Linked DNA regions of Alloyangia pacifica. Each later gene encodes a partner of the first gene's protein in a complex. Links are inferred from orthologs where the notes say so. Each region holds a gene or a part of one and is shown on either strand. Other genes may lie near its edges.

The links. Proteins that work in one complex are often made in the same cells at the same time.
Region 2: the proteins of dapF (region 1) and CEW88_RS12740 are in contact, whole or in part, in a solved structure (PDB 5YGU), measured with the Escherichia coli proteins. The link is inferred for Alloyangia pacifica from one-to-one orthologs.

Annotation. Positions count from the first base shown.
Region 1 is NZ_CP022189.1:594,534-597,518, forward strand. Bases 5-2,918 are described here. They hold dapF (diaminopimelate epimerase), read right to left. Parts: upstream 1,922-2,918; coding sequence 1,088-1,921; downstream 5-1,087. Other genes in these bases: mtaB (tRNA (N(6)-L-threonylcarbamoyladenosine(37)-C(2))-methylthiotransferase MtaB), read right to left, coding at 5-1,091; CEW88_RS02920 (O-antigen ligase family protein), read right to left, coding at 2,505-2,918. Outside these bases: more of mtaB, read right to left, coding at 1-4; more of CEW88_RS02920, read right to left, coding at 2,919-2,985. UniProt on the Escherichia coli protein: Involved in the succinylase branch of the L-lysine biosynthesis and in the biosynthesis of the pentapeptide incorporated in the peptidoglycan moiety. Catalyzes the stereoinversion of LL-2,6-diaminopimelate (L,L-DAP) to meso-diaminopimelate (meso-DAP).
Region 2 is NZ_CP022189.1:2,632,539-2,635,311, reverse strand. Bases 1-2,702 are described here. They hold CEW88_RS12740 (RNA pyrophosphohydrolase), read left to right. Parts: upstream 1-961; coding sequence 962-1,444; downstream 1,445-2,702. Other genes in these bases: CEW88_RS12730 (lytic murein transglycosylase), read right to left, coding at 1,888-2,702; CEW88_RS12735 (hypothetical protein), read left to right, coding at 1,441-1,881; CEW88_RS12745 (S41 family peptidase), read left to right, coding at 1-796. Outside these bases: more of CEW88_RS12730, read right to left, coding at 2,703-2,773. UniProt on the Escherichia coli protein: Master regulator of 5'-end-dependent mRNA decay.

The sequences.
Region 1 (2,985 bases):
TCTACGGCAGCATCCCCGGCGGCGCGCAGGCGGGCGGCGCGCTCCTTGATCACGGTGCCATTCACCTTGCTCGGGATGCGTGCGGCGGGGGTGCCGGGGCGCGAGGAGTAGGGGAAGACGTGCAGCCAGGTCAGGTCGCAGTCCTCGACCAGCTTCAGCGAGTTGGCGAAATGCTCTTCGGTCTCGGTGGGGAAGCCGGCGATGATGTCGGCGCCAAAGGTCATCTCGGGGCGCAGCTTGCGCGCCTCCTCGCAGAATCGGATGGCATCGTCGCGCAAGTGGCGGCGCTTCATGCGCTTGAGGATCAGGTTGTCGCCGTGCTGCAGCGAAAGGTGCAGGTGGGGCATCAGCCGCGGTTCGGTGGCGATGGCCTGCATCAGGTTCTCGTCGGCCTCGATGGAATCGATCGACGAGATGCGCAAGCGCGGCAGATCGGGGATCAGCTTGAGGATGCGCATGACCAGATCGCCAAGCCGCGGCGTCCCCGGCAGGTCGGCACCCCAAGAAGTGAGATCAACCCCGGTCAGCACCACCTCGTTGTAGCCCTGCTGCACCAGCCGCTTGATCTGGTCCACGACCACGCCGGCGGGGACCGAGCGGGAATTGCCGCGGCCATAGGGGATGATGCAGAAGGTGCAGCGGTGATCGCAGCCGTTCTGCACCTGCACGTAGGCGCGGCTGCGGGTGCCGAAGCCGTCGATCAGGTGGCCGGCGGTTTCGGTCACCGACATGATGTCGTTGACCATGACCCGCTCGGTCTCGCCGATAAAGCCGTTCGACAGCCGCGACCAAGTTTCGGGGGCCATCTTCTCGGTGTTGCCGATGACCGCGTCGACTTCTGTCATGGCCGCAAAGCTGTCGGGGTCGATCTGCGCGGCGCAGCCGGTGACGATGACCTTGGCGTCGGGGTTCTCGCGGCGGAGGCGGCGGATCTCCTGCCGCGCCTTGCGCACCGCCTCGGAGGTCACGGCGCAGGTGTTCACGATCACCGCGTTTTCCATGCCGGCCTGGGCGGCAAGATCCTTCATCGCCTCGGTCTCATAGGCATTGAGACGGCAGCCGAGGGTGGTGAACTTGGGTGCGCCTGTCACGAGACCATCTCCAGCCAGTCGTGGGTGAAATGCCCGTCAAAGACGTGGGCGGTTGGGCCGGTCATCCAGACGCCATCCTCGCGCCAGTCGACCTGCAGCGTGCCACCGTCGAGCTCGATGGTCACGCGGCGCCCGGTGAGGCCGCGGCGTGCCGCGGCAACGGCGGTGGCGCAGGAGGACGAGCCCGAGGCCAGCGTGAGCCCTGCGCCGCGCTCCCACACGCGCATCCGCAGGTGGTCAGGGCCGATCAGGCTCGCAACCTGCACGTTGGTGCGCTGCGGGTAGAGCGGGTGATGTTCATGCGCCGGGCCGAAGCTCTCGATGTCCACCGACCCGGCATCCTCGACGAAGAAGGTGCAATGCGGGTTGCCCATGCCGGTGGCGGTTGGCTTGCCCTCGATCGGCAGCTCCAGCGTGTCCATTTCGGAGGCGAGGGGGATCTCGTGCCACTCGAGCTGCGGCGGGCCCATGTTCACAGACGTCAACCCCTCGCCTGCGTCGCGGGCCAGGAGCGTGCCACGCTCGGTGGTGAGGGTGAGCTCGGATTTGCCGGTCTCGTCCATCAGGAAGCGCGCGATGCAGCGCGTGGCGTTGCCACAAGCGCCCGCGGTCGAGCCGTCGGCGTTATAGAAGGTCAGATGCGCATCGCCGCTGTCCTGCTCGATCAGCGCCAGTTGGTCGAAGCCGACGCCGCGGTGCCGGTCGGCGATCGCCATGGCGAGGGCAGGGGTCATGACGACGGAGCGCGCACGCGCGTCCAGCACGACGAAGTCGTTTCCGAGCCCGTGCATCTTCATGAAGGGCAAATTTTGTGCGCGCGTGTGTTTCATCCGGGCGCATATACGCTTCTTGAGGGTACGTTTCCAGCCTACGTTGCGGGGGGCAGCCTTGCTGCGAATGCATGCGCCGGCGAAGGGCGGGGCCAGGGCCGCGGGAGAAGTTCGGCAGGATTGTCATTTTTCCGCTTGACCCCCCACGCCACAGTTCCTAGAAGCCGCCCACACACAGTGGGCCGTTAGCTCAGTTGGTAGAGCAACTGACTTTTAATCAGTGGGTCGCAGGTTCGAATCCTGCACGGCTCACCACTGTGTCAAAGTCCCGAGAGAGTGGGCCGTTAGCTCAGTTGGTAGAGCAACTGACTTTTAATCAGTGGGTCGCAGGTTCGAATCCTGCACGGCTCACCACTCTGGCAAGTTTCCTGATATGAAAAAGACTTGGCGCTTGCCCCGGTGGGGTCTTGCGGCTTGATCGGACCCGCGGGGGCCGCGCGCGAAACCGTCGCCGTTTACTGCGCGCCGCTGGCGTGGCTCAGCGGGCACCGCGCAATGGCCACGGCTGAACATTCCCTTGGCTTCCTGGACCGGCGGGGGTGATGGCGGCCGCGTCCGTGCTCGCCGGGCGCCGCAGAATCGGTCAGCGGGTCCGGACGCGAGAGGGCTCGACCAAGCGGCGGGTCCTGAACTGGAGTGATGGGTGATCGGCGTAGATGCAGCGGATGATCATCAGCGACTCGGCGGCGAGCGAGACCACATACCAGAGGAATCGCGGGATTCCGTCCTGAAGAAAGGTCATTGCCGCCAGATAGCCGACGAAGGCGGCGCAGAAGGCGACCAGCCGCCTTGCCATCAGCTCGTCCCCGACGCTGCGCGCGAGCGCGGCGCCTCGGAAGAAACTGACAGCGCCGAAGGCGGCGAAGCCGAGAAAGACCATCAGCCCGATCAGTCCCTGCTCGGTGAGGAACTCGAGGTAAAGACTGTGAGTCGCCCGGGCCTCGCCGCGGAAGATCAGCCCGTCCTCAAGCGCGTTGTTCTGATAGTGGACCTTGAAGTTGCCTACGCCGACTCCGAGCCAAGGATGCTCGTTGAAGAGGTTGTAAGCCACCGTCCAGCTCGCA
Region 2 (2,773 bases), 2.0 Mb from region 1 along the record:
GCGCACCCGCCGCGAGGGCGACACCGTTGTGCTGCGCGTGACCACCTTCAACGACCAGACCTTCCCCAACCTCGAAGAGGGGCTGGCCAAGGAGGTCGAGGCCGCGGGGGGCATCGACAAGATCAACGGCATCGTGCTCGACCTGCGCAACAACCCGGGCGGCCTTCTGACCCAGGCGATCAAGGTCGCCGACGCCTTCCTCGACAAGGGCGAGATCGTCTCGACCCGGGGCCGCAACGCCGCCGATGGCGAGCGCTACAATGCCACCGAGGGCGACCTGTCGGACGGCAAGCCGATCGTGGTGCTGATCAACGGCGGCTCGGCCTCGGCGTCCGAGATCGTCGCCGGTGCGCTGAAGGATCACCACCGCGCCGTCGTCGTGGGCACCAAGAGCTTCGGCAAGGGCTCGGTGCAGACCGTCATGCCGCTGCGGGGCGACGGCGCGATGCGCCTGACCACTGCGCGCTACTACACCCCCTCGGGCCGCTCGATCCAGGCGCTCGGCGTCTCGCCCGACATCGTCGTCGAGCAGCGTCCGCCCGAGCCGGAGAGTGAAGAGGACACCGTGCCCGGCTTCGGCCGCTCCGAGGCCGACCTGCGCGGCGCGCTGGACAACGACAGCCTGACCGAGGACGAGGTCCGCCAGATTGAAGAGGACCGCGCCAAGGCCGAGGAAGCCGCCAAGTTGCGCCAGGACGACTACCAGCTGGCCTATGCGATCGACATCCTCAAGGGCCTCAGCGTTCTCGGCGACGAGCAGGCGCTCATGCAGCAGGCGCAGGCGACCGACAAATAAGGTTTCCGGGTTTCCGGGACTGGCAAAGGCGCGTCCCGCAGGGCGCGCCTTTTTCCGTGGGGGGCTTCCAGTGGCTTCGCCTCGTGGCCAGACGGGTCGTCCCTTCCAAAATTCCTGAACCGGCGCTAGCGTGCGACGCAAACCAAGGAGCCTCCGATGAAGACCATGACCCCCGAAGAAATCGCCGCGCTGCCCTATCGCCGCAACGTCGGCGTGATGCTGGTCAACGCCGCCGGGCACGTCTTCGTCGGCCAGCGGCTCGACAGCGAGGTGCCCGCCTGGCAGATGCCGCAGGGCGGGATCGACGAGGGCGAGACGCCGCAGGAGGCCGCCCTGCGCGAGCTCGAGGAAGAGATCGGCGTCAGCCCCTCGCTGGTCACCGTCGAGGCCGAGACCGAGGGCTGGCTCTGCTATGATCTGCCGCACGACATCGTGCCGCGCATCTGGAAGGGCCGCTACAAGGGGCAGGAGCAGAAGTGGTACCTGCTGCGCTTCCACGGCGAGGATGCGCAGGTGAACATCCAGACCGAGCACCCCGAGTTCTCGGAATGGTGCTGGCTGCCGGCGGATGAGGTTCTGGGCCAGATCGTGCCCTTCAAGCGCCCCGTTTACGAGCAGGTGATGGCCGCCTTCCGGGAGAAGCTGTGATCCGTACCGCGTTCCTGTTTCTCGTTCTGTTGCTTGGTGTGGCCAGTCCGGCCTTTGCGCTCAAGTGCCTGCCGCCGGACGTGGCGCGCGACGTGCGCGCGGCGAAGTCCGAGCAGACCGAGTGGATCGCGGTGAACGGCATGCTCGAGACCGGACCGGTGCCGCGCAGTTCGGGCGAAGTGCCCGCGCGCTTCTGGGGCTGGGCATTGGGGCGGGCGGGCTTCGACCGCCCCTTCGACCAGCGCATCACCCTGCGCGTTTCCTGCTACGGCCCATGGTGCGGCGAGGCCCGGACCGGCCCCATGGCGGCGCTGCTGAAGCGCGAGGAGGGCCGGCTTGTGCTGATCGCCGACCCCTGCAACGCCAACCGCTGGCCCGGTCCCAGCGCCCGCCAGGTGAGGGCGCTGGTGAAGAGCTGCGGCGCGGGGTGCCGCTGAACCGCCTCAGCGCAACCGGTGCAGCACCTCGAGCGAGGCATAGCCGTCCGGCACCACGCCCACCGCACGCTGGTAGTCCCGCAGCGCCTTGATCGTGTTCGGCCCGATGCGCCCGTCGACCCCCGAGGGATCGAAACCCGCCTGCCTCAGCCGCACCTGAAGCTCCTTGCGCTCGTCGCTGGTCAGCGCGCGCTCGTCATCGGGCCAACTGGCGCGGATCGGCGCGCCGCCCATGATCCGGTCGGCCAGGTGCCCGACCCCGATCACATAGGCGTCGGCGGCGTTGTAGCGCGAGATCACCTTGAAGTTCTTGAAGGTCAGGAAGGCCGCGCCCCTGTGTCCCGCCGGCAGCAGCAGCCGGGCCGAGCCGAAGTCCTGTACCGGACGTCCGTCCATGCCGACCACGCCGAGCCGGGCCCAATCCGAGGGCATGCGGCCCGTGCTGCCCGCCAGCTCGTAGTCGAAGCCGCGCGGCAGCTGTACCTCGACCCCCCAGGGCTGACCGTGAATCCAGCCGTTCTCGGCAAGGTAATGCGCCGTCGAGGCCAGCGCGTCGGCGGGGTTGTCCGACCAGATGTCGCGCTTGCCGTCGCCGGTCCAGTCCACTGCCAGCGCCCGGTAGGAGGAGGGAATGAACTGCGTATGGCCCATCGCCCCGGCCCAGCTGCCGGTCATGTGCTCGGGGCTGGTGTCGCCGTTCTGGATTATGTGCAGCGCGTCGATCAGCTGACCCTCGAAGAAAGAGCCCCGCCGCGAGCCAAAAGCCAGCGTCGCCAGCGCCGGGATCACCGGATGCGTGCCTCGATGGCTGCCATAGGCGCTTTCCATGCCCCAGATCGCCAGCACCACTTGCCGGTCGACGCCGTAGCGCGCCTCGATCTGGCGCAGAAGC